One region of the Serratia sp. K1WW1 genome, then DNA from elsewhere that is predicted to be linked to it. Evidence: predicted binding sites of a transcription regulator. Region 1 holds the regulator's gene; each other region holds the start of a gene.

Region 1 (4,905 bases):
GATTGCGGCGGTAAAGTGGGTGCTGAGTGCGTAGCAGGCGCGCGATGCGGCTGAAGTGGTAATAGCAGAACTGCCCAACCGGGTTATCGGCATGCTGTGAGGCCACTTTTTCCAGCGCCGCCAGCTCATTCTTCATGCTGAAACGCGCAGAGTGCCGATGATAGAGAATATCGTCGGCCACAACGCGCAGGCGCGTGGCGATCACCTGGGCGTTGCGGCGGATAATCGCTTCGGCCTGGCTTTGCTCCACCAGCTTTTGCACTTCTTCCGGCAGATGCAGGCTGACGGTGATGTGCTCTTGCAAATCGAGCGCCACCTGAAACGTACGTCGCAGGCGCTTTTGCTCCAGGTTATTGGCATGGGGCAGGAAATTAAGCTGTTGGTATAGCAGACTGATCAGGTCCATCACTTTCTGCTGGCGTTGCAACAGCGGCGGCAGGGCAGTTTCAGGATCGGTGTGCTGCGTCAGTAATGAGTATTTGGCTTCAAAATAGTCGGCCAGCTGCATATACAGCTGGCTTAGAGATTCGCGCATCGGCTGCTCTTTCCACAGCTTGAACCAGGCCCAGGTAAACAGCCCGTACCAGGCGGTGCCGACGATATACAGCAAAGGGGCATGCCAGATTGGCACGGTGCCTACCATGCTGAGGGAAAAGATGGCGGCGACCAATGCGGCTGGTAGCAGGCGTGCGTGCAGCGGGCTGATCTCACCGCTTACGCCGAGCAACAGCGCCATTGCCAGCATCAGCAAGGGTAACGGCAGATCCCACAGCAAGGCTTGTTGCAGCAGAAGGCTACTGAGTGCGAACAGGGAGCCGCCCACGACCAGGCGTTTGAAAAAGCGTTTGTGTGGCGTATCCAGCCCGGCAATGTTGCAGCAGGCGGGCACCAACGAGAACAGCATGCCGAGTTGCAGGTTGCCAATCAGCAAACCAAACGCCACCGGCAGGCACAACACCAGCGTTTGCCGCAGTGCGTAGTTGACTTCCGGGTGGTAGATCAGGCGGCGCCACATGGTTGGCTATTCAGCAGGTAAAGAAACGGCGCATTGCTGCACCGTTTCTCTGGGGATTAACGCGTACCGTACACGACAATGGTTTTGCCGTGCGCGGAGATCAGGTTTTGATCTTCGAGCATTTTCAAAATACGACCGACGGTTTCACGTGAGCAACCGACGATTTGGCCAATTTCCTGGCGGGTGATTTTGATCTGCATGCCGTCTGGGTGAGTCATGGCATCAGGCTGTTTTGCCAGGTTCAGCAAGGTCTGTGCAATGCGGCCGGTAACGTCAAGGAAGGCGAGGTTACCCACTTTCTCTGAGGTGACTTGCAGGCGGTTAGCCATCTGTGCGGACAGGCGCATCAGGATATCCGGGTTAACCTGGATCAACTGGCGGAATTTCTTGTAGGAAATTTCAGCCACTTCACAGGCGGTTTTGGCCCGTACCCAGGCGCTACGCTCCTGGCCTTCTTCAAATAATCCTAGCTCGCCGATGAAATCCCCCTGGTTAAGGTAGGACAGGATCATCTCTTTGCCTTCTTCATCTTTAATCAGCACCGCGACGGAGCCTTTGACGATGTAGTAAAGCGTTTCGGCCTTTTCACCTTGGTGAATAAGCGTACTCTTCGATGGATATTTGTGGATATGGCAATGAGACAGGAACCATTCGAGAGTCGGGTCTGTTTGCGGTTTGCCGAGAACCATTCGCTGTTATCCTCTGTTGTTATCGCTGCCTTGTATCACAGGGGTCAGAGTTCCCTGTAAAACGTGCTTATAGCCCGGTGTTTTAATTGTGGCTATCAACAGGTTTTGAGGCGTGTTATAGAAATACGCTTGTGCTCTAGCATATTAACTTGCAGGGAGAGCTGCAAGCTACATTCTGTTAACAAACCAATATAGGGGCCTTTCCTTGGACATATCCCTGAAATCGGTGACCTGGAAAGAGTTATTGCGGCTCTGTTTGTAGCACAGAGTGAGGCGGGTGTCTTGTGTTGTCTCGCTTCAGCATGATTAGCGTCAGGTTACGTTGCCAGAATGTATGCGAAAGCGTACCCTGTTTTTAAGAAATTAACCGGAGTGTGTAACATGCAGGCAAGAGTTAAGTGGGTAGAAGGGCTGACATTCCTGGGTGAGTCTGCGTCTGGTCACCAGGTTCTGATGGATGGCAACGCAGGCGATAAAGCGCCAAGCCCGATGGAAATGGTGTTGATGTCCGTCGGCGGCTGTAGCGCCATCGATGTGGTGTCGATCCTGCAAAAAGGGCGTAACGATGTGCGTGACTGTGAGGTAAAACTGACCTCCGAGCGTCGTGAAGAAGCACCGCGTCTGTTTACCCATATCAATCTGCATTTTATCGTCACCGGCAAAGGGCTGACCGATAAGATTGTCGAGCGTGCGGTGGATCTTTCTGCCGAGAAATACTGCTCCGTCTCCTTGATGCTGGGTAAAGCCGCCAGCATTACCCACAGCTTCGAAATCCGCGAAGTGGCCTGATCCTACCAAGGGTAGCGCAGGCAGTGTGCACGCAATAAATCAAGAAATCGCCGTGCCGTCACGGTTAGCGGCGATTTCTGTGAATACAGCACGCAATATTGCGCTTGTGGCAAGGTGTCGATAGGCAATGCCACCAGCCGATGCTGCAAATGGAACGGTGCACTCATCGCCCGCGCCACGATAGTCAGATAATCCGCCTCCAGCACCATATTCAAGCCACAGGTCACCGAGTCCGAGCGAATGGGCGAACGGCTCAATTGCTGATAGAAGGTGCCTAATACCGCACGCAACTGCTGGTAATAACCCATATCGGTTTCCGGTAATAACCACTTGGCCTCACGCAGTTCGTCCAGCGAGGTGGCCTGCGCCAGTGGGTGCCCCTGGCGTGCGATAATGCAAAAAGAGGCGTTGAACAGCGGTTCACGCACCAGATCCTCCAGAGGAAGTTCCGGGCTGACGGTACCCACGGCAAAATCCAGGCGGCCTTCGCGCAATGCTGGCAGTAGCGTAGAAAGCTGCGCTTCACGGATTAGGAGATTGGCCTGCGGAAACGGCTGTTTAAAGGCTTCGACCAGTTCCGGTAATACCGTCAGGGCGAGTAGCGAAGAGCAGCCAATGGCGACGTTACCTTGCGAATGCTGATTCAACTGCTGGATCTCGTCGGCGGCGCGCTGCAATTCCTCCAGGATCAACTGCATTCGCAGGGCGAAGGCGCGGCCGGTTTCGGTCAGCGTCATTCCCTGACTGCTGCGATTGATCAACTGGGTTTCCAGGATCTGTTCCAGTTCACGGATGGTGCGGCTCACCGCCGGTTGAGATTGCTCCAGCGCGCGTGCCGCCCCGCGAATACTGCCGCTGCGGATCACCTGCTGGAAGACTTTCAACTGCTGTAACTTCGGTAAATAGCGCATTCCCCACCCTATCAATAAAAAGCATCACCCCTTACAAAATTGTATCTTATGCCGCTCGGCAAAAGGCGATAATTTCAGCGCGTTGATGTAAGTGACTGTTATTAAAACTATAAAGTGACCTGGATCACATTATTAAACTACGCCCGCCACGCTGGTGGGCAGCCTGGGTGATAACTTAAAGGAATATCGGCGATGAAAAATCGTTCGCTAATGATTTTTTTGCTGTTTGTGGGCTATGTCGTGGTGTACATCGATAAAACCGTGATGGGTTTTGCGCTGCTACCTATCGAACGCGAGTTCAATCTACAGCCGGAACAACTGGGCTACGTTACCGGGATGTTTTTCCTGGCGTATTCCCTGTTCCAGATACCGGCGGGCTGGCTCAATGACCGCTTTGGCTTTAAGAAAGTGCTGTGCAGCTCGTTACTGCTGCTGGGGGGATTCGCCCTGTGCTTTGGCATTCTGGGGTTCGGCCTGGGCCTGCTGGTGACGTTCCGCTTCCTGTCCGGCATTGGCCACTCCGGCTATCCGTGTTCCTGCGCCAAGGCGGTGGTGGCGAATTTCCCACTGGAACAGCGCACCTTCGCGCAGTCCATTCTGCTGTCCTCCGCCGGGTTGGCGATGACCGTCGGGCCGCTGGTCGCGGTCTATTGCCTGGATCACATCGGCTGGCGTGGGTCGTTCTCTGCGCTTGGCCTGTTGGCATTCTTGATTGCCGCCTGCATCTTGTGGCTGGTGCCCAATCCGCCACAGGTGGCGCCCGCCAAAGCTGGGGCAGCCGCAGCCAACTATAAGGCTCTGCTGAAAAACCCAATCGTGCTGCTGCTGTTTGTGGCGATTTTCTGTATCAACATCCCGTCGTACGGCCTGATGGCCTGGCTGCCGAAATTCCTGGTACAGCAGCGCGGAATGCCGCTTGACGTCTCCAGCATGGTGGTGGCAGCCGGCGGTCTGGGGATCTGGATCTCCTCACTCGGCACCGGCTGGCTGGTCGGGCGCTACCTGCAAGGGCATGAGCCGTGGGTGATCTTCTTCAGTTCCCTGCTCAGCGCCTTGTGCATCTGGCTGGTGTTTACCAGCGAATCGGCTCTGACGGCCAGCCTGTTCTTGTTCCTGGGTTATATCTTCCTGATGGCCTCGTTCGTCACGGTGTTTACCTTGCCTATGAAGCGCTTGCCTACGGAAGTGATGGGGGCAGCGATGGGGCTGATTAACACCGGCGGCACCTTGGGTGGCTTTGTGGCCCCTATCGCCATGGGATATCTGATCACCATCAGCCACAACTACATGACGACGTTTATCTTTTTGGCACTGGCTATGGTGGTTTCCGGGCTGGTGATCCTGCCATTGGCGGGCAAAGCACGCCAACCGGCACTGAATTAAGGAGTATGCACATGAACATTGAACAACTGATTGACGGTGTGGAACAACAGGTATTGCAGTGGCGGCGTCATATCCATGCGAATCCGGAGTTGTCGTTTCAAGAGGCGCAGACGGCAGA
Region 2 (4,905 bases), 2.6 Mb from region 1:
TATATGGTGTAGTATACCGATGAAATTGTAGCGCTGTGAGCCCAGTTCAATTAAATAAAAACGACAAAGAGGCCCTTCCATGAGGTTAAAAGGAGTGTTGACCAAAGTGGCTATATCGCATGAGGCATCATGTATTTCAAGCGTTATTTCCTTTTCAGACCTGACCCACTGAAGTTGCTCATTTTTATCACTTAAAACATGCTGAAATAAAACGTTGTCGCGTACCAGTCCTTCTACAGCTGATCGCAACCTGTTAATATCAAGCGGCCCTTCAATTGACTGATCCACTACTAGATTGTACTCAGATGATTGAGGCTTAAGAACATACTCATTCCAGAACATTCTGGTATACGGCGAGATCAAAATCAACTCCATTGGTTCCATCCTCTTTTTGAAGTCAATACTTACATGTAGGTATTGGTAAACACTAAGCTAAGAAAATATTCATTGCGCATAAAATGCAAATGTGACCCCAGCATTTAATTAAAAATGGTTCGATGACTGACAGTTCGGCCTAATCTTCTCCCTATAAAGAAAAGAAAAAATCATGTTCCTAGATAATAAATAGCCGGAGGTATTCATTGAATTAAGTTGAATCGCATGCCTATTTAAATCAGGTAGATAGGTGGCGTCATTATTAATAGGGTGACATTAGTTTTTCTTATCATTCATTTTATATTTTTAGTTTAAAACTTTAACAATACAAATGCAAATATCAATAATGATGGTTAACAGAGAGTTTTAAAAAAATTATCCATTGATTTTATTGTGTAATTTAAATGTCAATAGTTTTTTATGGCATTGATCTATGAATTTTATTGTGATGATGTTGTGTGACTCTACAATTTTAAATATAGTAAATGAAGGTTATCAATTGTCTTTTTGAATGTTTTTTGTATTTAAATTCATCATGTGAATATTTATTGGAATGTTCTCGGGTATAATTCTTAAGTTTTTTCCTAAACCATAGTGATAATTACTCATGGAGGGATCATTCATTTTCAATGAAAGTGCCGATGACTTTTCATGAAAATTAATGGGGTGTGAGAAGAAAGTTGACTCACGAGATAAAAGATTAATCTTACCGCGGCAACGGACGTACGTTGATTACCGCAGCGATCACATTGTGGAGTACAGTATATATTGAAAAGCCATCAGCCTGCTGAAGCGAAAAGGTATTCATCTCAATAAGTCATTGCCAGCAAAACTGTCGCCGTTGGGGATATTAACTTGAGGGGGCTATATCTGGAGAAACAACAACAAGCTGGCATAAGGAAAATATCGACCTCAATGGCGAGTTGATGTCATTCAGTACAAAATATCGTAACGTATAATATTTTCCATTTTACAATAGAGCCTATAAAGGACGAGTGTGCCGCAATGTAGGGGCGCAGTATACTGCGCCATCTAGACAGGAAAAACGGTTATGGCAGAGGGAAGGCGGTCGGGTTCTGGCTCATGACATCGATGAAGACGTCCTTAAATGACGCCCAGAATTGCATAATGCCTGCCAGGTTGAAGGACATGCCCATCAGCCCCATCACAAACCAGCAGCTAGTGAACAGCCCGAGGCTGCTGAACATAAACGCCATGCCGTTACGGCTGGCCTTGCGGCACACCACATTCAGTTGGCTGGCCAGAAACATCATCACTGCGCTCAGTAATTCCCAGCGCATCATAATAAAGCCAGTGGCTATGGTACTCATCGAAGGTGATCCTTTGCTACCAATGCCGCAGCCAGCTCCTGGTATCAGACCTTGGGGCTGAAACGTATTGGATAGACGGTGGTTTAGGTTATTAGTGTGATCTGCATCACATTGTAGCATTGGAGTAATTGGTGGCTCAATAGTCGTTATGGCCTGTCTGACAAATCCCGGCAACATTCCAATATGTTGAAACATTTATGCCAAATCATTAGCAACCTTTTAATGTAGTACCTGGATTATTAACGCTATGCTTGCCGGCTTTTCGCCCAGTCAAACAGGTAAGACTCTGCGCATGGCCCAATTACAAGATCCATTCCGTGACCATCCCGCCGAAGAAACGTTGTTCATTCGCCGTGCCTGCGTGGCGATGGTGCTGGTCGTCGCCTGTTTTGGCTTGCTGGTTTTCAACCTGTATCAGTTGCAGATTAAACAGCATGCGTTTTACCAGACGCGCTCCAATCAAAACGACATCAAGATGCTGCCCATTGCCCCCCATCGTGGCCTGATCTTCGATCGCAACGGCATCCCGCTGGTGCGCAACATACAGCTGTATCAGATTGAAGTGACCCCCAGCAAGATTACCGATATGGCAACGCTGTTGCAAAACCTGACGCCCATTGTAGATCTGACGCCGGATGACATCGCTGCCTTCCGCGACGATATGCACCACAATAGCCGTTATAAGCCTGTTACGCTCAAGGCAGGGCTTAGTGAAACCGAGGTGGCTCGTTTTGCGGTAAACCAGTATCGCTTTGACGGTGTGACCATCGAGACCTACCAGCAGCGGCAATATCCTTACGGGGCACAGTTGGCTCACGTGGTGGGGTATGTCTCGCGCATTAACGATAACGACGTCAAAAAGCTGGAGCAGCAGGGCCTGGCGCAAAATTATGCGGCCGACCACAATATTGGCAAACAGGGGCTGGAAGCCTATTACGAGAAAGAGTTACACGGCACCACCGGCTATCAGGAAGTGGAGGTGGATAACCACGGGCGTATCGTTCGCCTGCTGAAGGAAAAACCGCCCCAGGCGGGCAAAGATATCTATCTGACGCTGGATCTGCACCTGCAACAGTACATTGAAGGCTTGCTCAAAGGGCAACGGGCGGCGGTGGTGGTTGCCGATCCGCGCGACGGAGGTATTCTGGCGATGGTCTCCAGCCCTAGCTACGATCCCAACCCGTTCGTCAAAGGTATTGGCTATCAGGCCTATAAGTTGCTGCTCAGTAATCCGGATTTACCGCTGATTAACCGCGTTACGCAGGGGTTATACCCGCCTGCATCAACGGTAAAACCTTATATGGCGGTATCGGCACTGTTTGCGGGTGTCATCACCCCAACCACCACTTTCTTTGGCGCCCCCACCTGGACCTTGCCGGGAACGCAGCGCCGCTATCGCGACTGGTTGAAAACCGGGCACGGCCTGCTGAACGTCACCAAGGCGATCGAGGAATCGGCCGATACTTTCTTCTATCAGGTTGCCTATGAGATGGGGATCGACCGGATCCACCAGTGGCTCAGCCAGTTTGGCTATGGCCAGCCGACGGGAATCGATCTGAACGAGGAATATCGCGGCGTGCTGCCGAGCAGGGAATGGAAGCAACGGGTACACAAGAAAGGCTGGTACCAAGGTGATACCGTCTCGGTGGGTATTGGCCAGGGGTATTGGATCGCTACGCCGATCCAGATGGTGAAAGCGCTGACCACGCTGATCAACAGCGGCAGGGTGAAAACGCCGCATCTGTTGTATTCGATGAAACGGGGCCGGGAAGTCGAACGCTACCAGCCACCAGAGCAGGCCGTACAGATTGGCGAGGCCAAATCGCCGTATTGGGGGATCGTGCGCAATGGTATGTATGGCATGGCGAACCTGCCTAACGGCACCGGGTATAAGCTGTTCCATACCGCGCCCTACCAGATAGCGGCCAAATCGGGGACCTCACAGGTTTTCAGCCTGAAAGAAAACCAGACTTACAATGCCAAAATGATCCCGGTACGCCTGCGTGACCATATTTTCTACACCCTGTTTGCGCCGTATAAAAACCCGCGGGTGGCGATGGCACTAATTCTGGAAAACGGGGGTGGGGATGGCGTAGTTGCAGGGCCGACGGCCAGGGCAATCCTGGACCACATTTTCGACCCGGCCAATGCGCCAGCGCCGGGGGAAAACGACGGTAGCCAGACGTTGCTGGGCGACAGTGACGATGTGCAACATTAAAAGCGTTTGTTTTTACTTTCTTACAAACTGCAACCTTCTGGCAATCTGACTCAGGTTAGACTTAGCGGATAAATAATCAGTTTAAAAACGTAGGCTTAACAGTGGCTCCTCCAACCAAGAAAAACGGTAAAAACTACTCGACGGCGCGTTTTGGCTGGATTTGCGCGGGCATCTTGGTCTGCTTTTTTCTCTTGATGTTCCGGGTCGGCTATTTACAGCTGCTGGAACACCAACAGTTGGCCGATCAGGCTGACCAGCGTTCCATTCGTACCCAAGTGGTGCCCACCAACCGTGCGATGATCACCGACCGTAACGATGCTGCGCTGGCGGTCAGCGTCTCTTCCAAAGACATCGTGTTGGATCCCAAACATATCCTCGCCACCCAAACCGATACCAGCACCGAGCGCTGGCAGAGTTTGGCCAACGTGTTGAAAATGCCGCTTGCTGATGTTCAGCACCTGATCCAGGCCAACGCCCGTAAGCGCTTTGTCTATCTGGCACGTAAGGTGGAGGATGACAATGCGGCCTATATCAGCAAGCTGCACCTGACCGGCGTTAGCACCGAGCAGGACTTCAGCCGTTTCTATCCTATGGGGCAAGACGCCGCCGGGCTGATTGGCATTGTGGGGCAGGATAACCAGGGGCTGGAAGGCATTGAGCTGGGTTTCAACCCGTTGTTGCAGGGTAAAAACGGCCTGCGAGTCTATCAGAAAGACGGCAGCGGTGCGGTTATAGGCGTGATCAAAAGCGTTGATCCAGTGCCGCCACCGAACGTGACGTTAAGCATCGACAAATTTATTCAGTATGTGCTGTTTTCCCAGATCCGCGATGGGGTGATCGCCAACCAGGCCGACTCCGGCTGTGCGGTGCTGGTGAAGGTGAATACCGGTGAGATCCTCGGCATGGCCAGCTATCCCTCTTTCAACCCCAATAACTACGCCAATACGCCGGTGAAAGACATACATAATGTCTGCAGCAGCG
Region 3 (4,905 bases), 390 kb from region 1:
TAAATGTGATTTGAATCACGTTGTGTGATTTTCAGTTGCTTCCACTTGTATATAATTGTGACATAAAACGAGTCTCATTCTGCCTCCCTCAGTATAATTGCGTCCCATTATCGCCCTTGGGCAACCCGTTTCATCCAGCGGGCCGGGGGCATTTATTCTTCGTAACAGGGACATACTCGTATGCAACTCTTCATGAGCCTGATCGGTATGGTGGTCTTGATCGCCATTGCGGTGCTGCTTTCCAGCAACCGGCGCGCTATTAAACTGCGTACCGTACTCGGCGCGTTTATCATCCAGGTTGGCATTGGCGCGCTGGTGCTCTATGTCCCGGTCGGGCGCCGTATTCTTGGTGGCATGTCGGAAGGGGTGGCAAACGTCATCGCTTACGGTAACGAGGGCATCGCTTTCATCTTTGGTGGCCTGGTTTCCGACAAAATGTTTGAAGTGTTCGGCGGTGGCGGCTTCGTGTTCGCCCTGCGTGTGTTACCGGTGATTGTGTTCTTCTCCTCGCTGATTGCGGTGCTCTATTACCTGGGCATCATGCAGGTGGTGATCAAGCTCCTCGGCGGTGGTTTGCATAAGCTGTTGGGTACCTCACGGACCGAATCGCTGTCAGCCACGGCCAATATTTTTGTGGGGCAGACCGAAGCGCCGCTGGTGGTGCGCCCTTATATCGCCACCATGACCCAGTCGGAGCTGTTTGCCGTAATGTGCGGCGGCCTGGCTTCGGTAGCCGGTTCCGTGCTGGCGGGCTATGCCCAGATGGGCGTACCGTTGGAATACCTGATCGCCGCTTCCTTTATGGCCGCGCCGGGTGGGCTGCTGTTTGCCAAACTGATGGTGCCGGAAACCGAAAATACCCAAGACCGAGCCGATGCGATGAAGCTGATCGCCGAAGACGAGCGCCCGGCAAACGTCATCGATGCCGCAGCCTCTGGTGCGGCATCCGGTATGCAATTGGCGTTGAACGTAGGGGCGATGCTGTTGGCATTTATCGCTCTGATCGCGCTGCTTAACGGTATTCTTGGCGGTATTGGTGGCTGGTTCGATTTCCCACAGCTGTCGCTGGAACTGATCCTGGGCTGGGTATTCTCACCTATCGCCTATCTGATTGGCGTGCCTTGGAGTGAAGCGATGGTGGCGGGTTCGTTTATCGGCCAGAAGGTGATCGTTAACGAATTCGTGGCCTACATGAACTTTGGTGCCTACCTGCGTCCAGATGACGTGGTGGCCGCTGAGGGGCTACAGGTGTTGTCACAGCACACCAAGGCGATCATCTCCTTTGCGCTGTGCGGCTTTGCCAACCTGTCTTCCGTGGCGATCCTGCTGGGTGGTCTAGGCAGCATGGCACCAGGCCGTCGTCACGACATTGCTCGTTTCGGGTTGAAAGCGGTGGCAGCCGGTACCTTATCCAACCTGATGAGCGCCACCATCGCCGGATTCTTCCTGGCGTTGTAAGCTATACTTGATATCAACAACCAGGCTCCTGAAGGGGCCTGGTTACCTGCAAAAAGGGCATTCGCCTGACGACCGCCGTCTCTTTAGTGAATTTGTGAACAATATCGCGTTATTTTGTGATGATCTTCACATATAATTCAGTCCTGTTACAGTGCTATCCTGTGTAGTGTGAATCAGAACACAAATATGCCAGAGTGATCGTGTTCAAATGGCGATTGCTGGCTATGCGAAAATCGAAGGGCTATGTGCGGTGAGAAGGATCTCAGTTGCTGGCGTGGGAAGACTATCCCGCGCGCTATCTTCAAGGAACCAAGTCCGCTCGCCAACATCAGAATGCTCAGTTGGAGAGTTTTATGACCGAATTAACCGCAGCAGCGCAACGCGCGCTGAACCTGATGGATTTAACCACGCTGAACGAAGATGACACCGACGAGAAAGTGATCGCGTTGTGTCGTCAGGCGAACAGCCCGGCAGGCCATACTGCCGCCATCTGCATCTATCCGCGTTTTATCCCGATTGCCCGCAAAACGCTGCGTGAGCAGGGGACGCCAGATATCCGTATCGCCACCGTCACCAACTTCCCGCATGGCAATGATGATATCGACATCGCCGTGGCAGAAACCCGTGCGGCCATCGCCTACGGTGCCGATGAAGTTGACGTGGTATTCCCTTACCGTGCCCTGATGGCCGGTAATGAGGAAGTCGGGTTTGAGCTGGTCAAACAGTGCAAGCAGGCCTGCGCCGCTGCCAACGTGCTGCTGAAAGTGATCATCGAAACCGGTGAGCTGAAGCAGGCGGAACTGATCCGTAAAGCCTCTGAGATCTCTATCAAGGCCGGTGCTGATTTTATCAAGACCTCTACCGGTAAGGTGCCGGTCAACGCCACGCTGGAAAGCGCTGAGCTGATGATGACCGTGATCCGTGATATGGGCGTAGGCAAAACCGTTGGCTTCAAGCCAGCCGGTGGCGTGCGTACCGCAGAAGATGCTCAACAGTATCTGCAACTTGCCGGGCGTCTGCTGGGTGAAGACTGGGCCGATGCGCGCCATTTCCGCTTTGGCGCGTCGAGCCTGTTAGCCAGCCTACTGACCACGCTGGGGCATAGCACCCAAGCCGCTGGCAACGGTTACTGATTTTCATACCCTTCGTCTTTCAAGCCGTAGCGTTGTTGGCTGCGAACGTAAACCCCAGTCACTTATGATGTATAAGCTCCTGGGGATTTACGTTCTTGCCGCCTAGCTACAACTTGAAATCCATTGGGTATCTCGCGGCATACTGTTTTCTTTCGGATACTACAGCGTGGATAACGCTTCCCTATGGTATGTCGAGTCTTCCTAATATCAGCTAAAACAGGGGGCTACTTTGTTCTTGGCACAAGAAATAATCCGTAAAAAACGTGACGGGCAACCGTTGAGCGAAGCCGAGATCCGCTTCTTCATTAACGGCATTCGTGACAACGTGGTGTCAGAAGGGCAGATTGCCGCGCTGGCGATGACCATCTATTTCCACGACATGACCATGCCTGAGCGTGTGGCGCTGACCATGGCAATGCGTGATTCTGGTACGGTGCTGGACTGGAAAAGCCTGTCGCTGAACGGCCCGATTGTGGATAAACACTCCACTGGCGGCGTGGGCGACGTGACTTCGCTGATGCTTGGCCCGATGGTGGCAGCCTGTGGCGGCTACGTGCCGATGATTTCAGGCCGTGGCCTGGGCCACACCGGCGGTACGCTGGACAAGCTGGAAGCGATCCCTGGCTTTGATATTTTCCCGGACGACAACGCGTTCCGTAAGATCATCAAAGACGTTGGCGTGGCGATCATCGGCCAGACCAGCTCACTGGCTCCGGCAGACAAGCGTTTCTACGCGACGCGCGATATCACCGCTACCGTCGACTCCATTCCGCTGATCACCGGCTCTATTCTGGCGAAGAAACTGGCCGAAGGGCTGGATGCGCTGGTTATGGATGTGAAAGTTGGCAGCGGTGCCTTTATGCCTACCTACCAGCTTTCTGACGATTTGGCCCAGGCGATCGTGGGCGTTGCGAATGGTGCCGGTTGCAAAACGACCGCGCTGCTGACTGATATGAACCAGGTGCTGGCTTCCAGCGCCGGTAATGCGGTCGAAGTGCGTGAAGCGGTACGCTTCCTGACCGGGGAATATCGCAATCCGCGTCTGCTGGAAGTGACCATGGCGTTGAGCGTGGAAATGCTGCTGTCTGGCGGCCTGGCTAACGACGATGCTGACGCACGCGCCAAACTGCAGGCGGTGCTGGATAACGGCAAAGCGGCGGAAATCTTTGGCCGCATGGTGGCGGCACAGAAAGGCCCAAGCGATTTTATCGAGCGTTACGACAGCTATCTGCCAGCCGCGACGTTAACCAAGCCGGTTTATGCCGAGAAACCAGGTATCATTACCGCGATGGATACCCGTGCACTGGGTATGGCGGTGGTGTCACTGGGCGGTGGCCGTCGTCGTGCGACCGACAGCATCGACTACAGCGTGGGCCTGACCGATGTGGCTCGCCTGGGCGACACTGTCGATACCCAGCGTCCATTGGCGGTGATCCATGCCAACGACGAAGAAAGCTGGCAGCAGGCGGCAGATGCGGTACGCAGCGCGATGGTTCTGGGCGACAAAGCGCCAGAAGTCACGCCGGTGGTTTACAAACGCATCTCTCAATAACATTTTTTAAACGTTCAATGGCAGTTTTGAATTTTGTGACTGTTTATACCCAATGGATTTCGAGCTACAGCTAGGCGGCAAGTGCGTGAATCCCCAGGAGCTTACTTAAGTAAGTGACTGGGGTGAGCGCACGCAGCCAACAACGCTGTAGCTTGAAAGACGCAGGGTATCAGCGTGAATACGCAGGAGAGTATGATGAAACGTACGTTTATTATGGTGCTAGACTCATTCGGCATTGGCGCGAGTGAAGATGCCAAAAGCTTTGGCGATGAAGGTTCCGATACCCTTGGCCATATCGCTGCTGCCTGTGCGCGCGGCGAAGCCAACGTGGGCCGTAGCGGCCCGCTGACCCTGCCAAACCTGAGTCGTTTGGGCCTGGGCAAAGCGGCTGAAGAGTCGACCGGCAAGTTCCCGGAAGGGTTGGATAAAGACGCTGAAATCATAGGTGCTTACGGCCATGCCAGCGAGCTTTCCTCCGGTAAGGATACGCCATCAGGCCACTGGGAAATTGCCGGTGTGCCAGTCTTGTTCGACTGGGGCTACTTCTCAGACGAGCACAACAGCTTCCCGCAGGAACTGCTGGACAAGCTGGTGGCGCGTGCCAACCTGCCGGGCTACCTCGGTAACTGCCATTCATCCGGTACTGTGATCCTGGATCAACTGGGCGAAGAGCATATGAAAACCGGCAAGCCGATTTTCTACACCTCTGCGGACTCGGTGTTCCAGATTGCCTGCCATGAAGAGACTTTCGGCCTGGATCGC
Region 4 (4,905 bases), 2.3 Mb from region 1:
GACGTGCCAATCACCTTCACCAGCGTATAGGGCTGCGCACCGGCTCCCACGGCCCCCATATGACAGTCAAAGGCGCCACCGGACAGCACCACGCTTTCTGATAGCCCAAGCCGTGTGGCCCACTCTTTGCTCAGCGTCCCTACCGGCAAATCGGCAGTGTAGGAACCGTTGAACAGTGGATAGGGCAAATCTTCCACCAGCATCGGATCCAGGGCCGCAAAGAAGGCTTTAGGTGGCAAACCGTCCCAGTCCGGATGCCACAGCGTTTTATGCCCAACGCTGCAACGCCCGCGCTTTAACCGATCCGGTGCGGTAGTGCCAGAAAGCAATGCTGGTACCCAGTCGCATAGCTCAACCCAAGAGGCGGCTGCGTGGCGTACCTCTTCATCCTGGCGTGAAACGTGCAAGATTTTGGCCCAGAACCACTCAGAGGAGTAAACGCCGCCGATATAGCGCGAATAATCGGGGAAATCGCCACGGCGGCACAGTTGGTTAATTTCCTCCGCCTCCTCGATGGCGGTGTGGTCTTTCCACAGCACAAACATGGCATTGGGATTGCTGGCAAACTCTGGCCGCAACGCCAACACGTCGCCATGTTCATCAATCGGGGCGGGAGTGGAGCCGGTGGAATCAACCCCAATCCCGACCACGGCGTGCCGCTGTTCCTGGCTCATGCGCTGCACCACGGCGACGATGGCTTGCTCCATGGCTTCGATGTAGTCGAGTGGATGGTGGCGGAACTGGTTCTGCGCGGCATTACAGAAATCACCACGCTGCCAGCGAGGGTAGTAGACCACCTCGGTATCCAGTTCGTTACCGTTTTGACAGTCGACAGCCAGTACTCGCACTGAATCGCTGCCGAAGTCTAATCCCAGGGCAATAGCACCTGCCGTCATGATGCGGACTCCTTACTTGTTAGGTTGAGATTAACGATAGGAGCGGGACGGGGAGGCAGGTGAGGAAGCATTGGCTGGAAGTATGCACTTTTCTGCTTGCTACAGTGATTTTGTGATGGGGGTCAAAAGTTATCACTTGGTTAAATTTGCTAAATGTATGCACATATCTGCTGTTATCTCGGGATGTGATAGCGCTCTACATTTAACTAACAAATACCGGCTAAAACTGTTTGCGTCTTACCTGAGTCTACGGCAAGAAGCGAGATATAAGGCCATTGTCGTGACAGGATCTCATAATGATAACGCTTTCACGGCGGCCCGATTTTTCTGCCGATGAAAGCAAAACAGCGGAGAGTACCATGCATAAATTCACTAAGGCGTTGGCAGTGATCGGTCTGACGGCGGTTATGTCACATTCAGCTATCGCAGAGACCATGAAACTGGGTTTTTTGGTTAAACAGCCAGAAGAGCCCTGGTTCCAGACCGAATGGAAATTTGCCGACAAGGCGGGTAAAGACCTGGGGTTTGAAGTGATCAAGATTGCCGTGCCGGACGGCGAGAAAACCCTCAATGCCATCGATAGCCTGGCGGCCAGCGGGGCCAAGGGGTTTGTTATCTGCACTCCAGACCCAAAACTCGGCTCGGCGATTGTCGCCAAGGCACGCAGCTACGACCTGAAAGTGATCGCGGTTGACGACCAGTTTGTTAATGCCAAAGGCAAGCCGATGGAGAGCGTGCCGCTAGTGATGATGGCGGCCACCAAGATAGGTGAGCGCCAAGGTGCCGAGCTGTGGAAAGAGATGAACAAGCGTGGCTGGAAAGTGGCAGAGACCGGCGTAATGGCGATCACCTCCGATGAACTGGACACGGCACGCCGCCGTACCGGTGGCTCGATGGACGCATTGAAAACCGCGGGTTTCCCACAACAGCAAATCTACAAGGTACCGACCAAATCCAACGATATCCCAGGGGCGTTTGATGCCGCCAACTCGATGCTGGTGCAGCATCCGGAAGTGAAAAACTGGCTGATCGTCGGGATGAACGACAACACCGTGCTGGGCGGCGTGCGTGCCACAGAAGGCCAGGGCTTTAAAGCGCCTAACGTGATCGGCATTGGTATCAACGGCGTTGATGCGGTAAGCGAGCTTTCCAAGAAACAGGCAACCGGCTTCTACGGTTCACTGCTGCCAAGCCCGGATATTCATGGCTACAAGAGCATTCAGATGCTGCATGACTGGGTAGAGAAAGGCGTGGAACCAGAGAAGTTCACCGAAGTGACTGATGTGGTGCTGATCACCCGTGACAACTTCCAGGTGGAACTGCAGAAAAAAGGCCTGATGTAAGGAGCGTGCCGCCTGTACCAAGCGGGCGGCCATTTATCGCACAGCATTGAGGAAAGCACTATGACTGCCGTCACGCCCTATCTGGCTTTTAAAGGCATCGGTAAAAGCTTCCCTGGCGTCAAAGCGCTGGATGATATCAGTTTCAGCTGTCAGGCCGGGCAGATCCACGCCCTGATGGGGGAAAACGGCGCCGGGAAATCGACGCTGCTGAAAATCCTCAGCGGCAATTACGCCCCAAGCAAAGGGGAGATCCACCTCCAGGGGCAAGCCGTACAGTTTGCCAATACCACTGACGCGCTGAACGCCGGGGTGGCGATTATCTACCAGGAACTGCATCTGGTGCCGGAAATGACCGTGGCAGAGAACATTTACCTTGGCCAGTTGCCGACCAAACATGGCCTGGTGGATCGTAAACTGCTGCGTTATGAGTCCCGCTTACAGCTGGAACACCTCGGGTTGGACATCGATCCGGATACCCCGTTGAAGTACCTGTCGATTGGCCAGTGGCAGATGGTGGAGATTGCCAAGGCCCTGGCGCGTAACGCCAAAGTGATTGCGTTTGATGAGCCGACCAGTTCGCTGTCGGCACGTGAAATTGAGCAGCTGTTCCGGGTGATCCGCGAGCTGCGGGCCGAAGGGCGAGTGATCCTGTATGTCTCACACCGGATGGAGGAAATCTTTGCGCTGAGTGATGCCATTACCGTGTTTAAGGATGGCCGCTATGTGCGCACCTTCGACGATATGCAGCAGGTAAACAATGAAGTGCTGGTGCAGGCGATGGTGGGCCGCGATCTTGGCGATGTATATGGCTATCAGCCACGCGAGCTGGGAGAAGTGCGGTTGCAACTGACCGAACTGCAGGCCGTTGGGGTGAAAACGCCTATCAGCCTTAACGTACGTGCTGGAGAAATTGTTGGCCTGTTTGGTCTGGTGGGCGCAGGGCGCAGCGAATTGATGAAAGGGATTTTTGGCGCCACGCGGGTCACTGCGGGCCAATTGATGCTCGATGGCAAGCGGCTTGATGTCCGTTCACCGATCGATGCTATCCGTGCGGGAGTAATGCTTTGCCCGGAAGATCGTAAGGCCGACGGCATCATTCCGGTGCACTCGGTGCGCGACAATATCAACATCAGCGCACGCCGCAAAAGCATCAAGGCGGGCTGCCTGATCGATAACGCCTGGGAAACCAGCAATGCCGATCACCATATTCGCGCGCTGAATATCAAAACCCCCACCGCCGAACAGCTGATCATGAACCTCTCCGGTGGCAACCAACAGAAGGCGATCCTGGGCCGCTGGCTGTCGGAAGAGATGAAGGTGATCCTGCTGGATGAGCCGACACGCGGCATTGACGTTGGCGCAAAACACGAGATCTACCACGTGATTTATCAGCTGGCGCAGCAGGGCATTGCGGTGCTGTTCGCCTCCAGCGATTTACCCGAAGTGCTGGGGCTGGCGGATCGCATCATCGTGATGCGTGAAGGGGCGATTTCTGGCGAGTTGACCCATAGCGATGCCACTGAGGAAAAAGCCCTCAGCCTGGCGATGTTACGTACCCCCGATATTGCGGCGGCGATGGCCTGATTGTGAAGGAGCAAGAGATGTCGAGCATGACAACCAATTCTGTGAAAAACCGCGGCGGCCTTGGGTTGGCGCGTATCTGGGACAGCTATGGCATGCTGGTGGTATTCGCCGTGCTGTTTGTTGCCTGCGTCGCGTTTGTGCCGAATTTTGGCAGTTTTATCAATATGAAAGGCCTGGGGCTGGCGATCTCCATGTCCGGCATGGTGGCATGCGGCATGCTGTTCTGCCTGGCCTCGGGTGATTTTGACCTGTCGGTGGCGTCGGTTATTGCCTGTGCGGGTGTCACCGCGGCGGTGGTGATCAACATGACCGAGAGCCTGTGGATCGGCGTGGCTGCCGGTTTGCTCTTAGGTGTGCTCTCAGGGCTGATCAATGGTTTTGTGATCGCCCGGCTGAAGATTAACGCGCTGATCACCACGTTGGCCACCATGCAGATCTTCCGCGGCCTGGCCTATATCATTTCCGATGGGAAAGCGGTGGGGATCGAAGATGAGCGTTTCTTTGCGCTCGGCTATGCCAACTGGTGGGGGCTGCCTGCACCGATTTGGATCACCATTGGCTGCCTGATCCTGTTTGGTTTCCTGCTCAATAAAACCACCTTTGGCCGCAATACTCTGGCTATCGGCGGCAACGAGGAGGCGGCTCGGTTGGCCGGGGTGCCGGTGGTGCGTACCAAGATCATCATCTTTGTGCTTTCCGGGCTGGTATCTGCCGCTGCGGGCATCATTCTGGCTTCGCGAATGACCAGCGGCCAGCCGATGACCTCCATCGGCTATGAGCTGATCGTGATCTCTGCCTGCGTGCTGGGGGGCGTTTCGCTCAAAGGTGGCATCGGCAAAATTTCCTACGTTATCGCTGGGATCCTGATCCTGGGCACGGTGGAGAACGCCATGAACCTGCTGAATATCTCGCCGTTCTCGCAGTATGTGGTGCGCGGCGTGATCCTGCTGGCCGCGGTGATTTTTGACCGCTACAAGCAACAGGCGAAGAGCAGGGCGTGAAGACCCATCACAATTTTGCGATTGCTATGAGCAGCATTTTGCCGAATGGGTAAACTTGTTGTTGTATTGATATGAAACGCG

The links. Region 1 encodes CRP, which controls carbon source genes, mostly activating them, when cyclic AMP is high. Its sites were predicted from a motif close to ATGTGANNNNNNTCACAT; they were not measured.
Region 2: the regulator CRP is predicted to act here: its motif matches at 1,801-1,818, upstream of ACX9GU_RS13525 (YjcB family protein).
Region 3: the regulator CRP is predicted to act here: its motif matches at 1,573-1,590, upstream of deoC (deoxyribose-phosphate aldolase).
Region 4: the regulator CRP is predicted to act here: its motif matches at 1,007-1,024, upstream of ACX9GU_RS14700 (arabinose ABC transporter substrate-binding protein).

Annotation. Positions count from the first base shown of each region.
Region 1 covers NZ_CM147697.1:5,556,041-5,560,945, reverse strand. Annotated here, with positions in the region: gene ACX9GU_RS25330 (YccS/YhfK family putative transporter) at 1-1,015, opposite strand, end outside; gene crp (cAMP-activated global transcriptional regulator CRP) at 1,072-1,704, opposite strand; gene ACX9GU_RS25320 (OsmC family protein) at 2,086-2,493, shown strand; gene ACX9GU_RS25315 (LysR substrate-binding domain-containing protein) at 2,496-3,404, opposite strand; gene ACX9GU_RS25310 (MFS transporter) at 3,597-4,787, shown strand; gene ACX9GU_RS25305 (amidohydrolase) at 4,793-4,905, shown strand, end outside.
Region 2 covers NZ_CM147697.1:2,976,846-2,981,750, forward strand. Annotated here, with positions in the region: gene ACX9GU_RS13515 (non-ribosomal peptide synthetase) at 1-375, opposite strand, end outside; partial or broken gene ACX9GU_RS13520 (Tn3 family transposase) at 1,080-1,273, shown strand; gene ACX9GU_RS13525 (YjcB family protein) at 1,425-1,706, opposite strand; gene mrdA (penicillin-binding protein 2) at 1,999-3,924, shown strand; gene ACX9GU_RS13535 (penicillin-binding transpeptidase domain-containing protein) at 4,026-4,905, shown strand, end outside.
Region 3 covers NZ_CM147697.1:5,164,330-5,169,234, reverse strand. Annotated here, with positions in the region: gene ACX9GU_RS23355 (TatD family hydrolase) at 1-3, shown strand, start outside; gene ACX9GU_RS23350 (NupC/NupG family nucleoside CNT transporter) at 181-1,458, shown strand; gene deoC (deoxyribose-phosphate aldolase) at 1,812-2,591, shown strand; gene deoA (thymidine phosphorylase) at 2,821-4,143, shown strand; gene deoB (phosphopentomutase) at 4,339-4,905, shown strand, end outside.
Region 4 covers NZ_CM147697.1:3,259,139-3,264,043, reverse strand. Annotated here, with positions in the region: gene ACX9GU_RS14705 (ribulokinase) at 1-896, opposite strand, end outside; gene ACX9GU_RS14700 (arabinose ABC transporter substrate-binding protein) at 1,256-2,239, shown strand; gene araG (L-arabinose ABC transporter ATP-binding protein AraG) at 2,300-3,823, shown strand; gene araH (L-arabinose ABC transporter permease AraH) at 3,841-4,824, shown strand.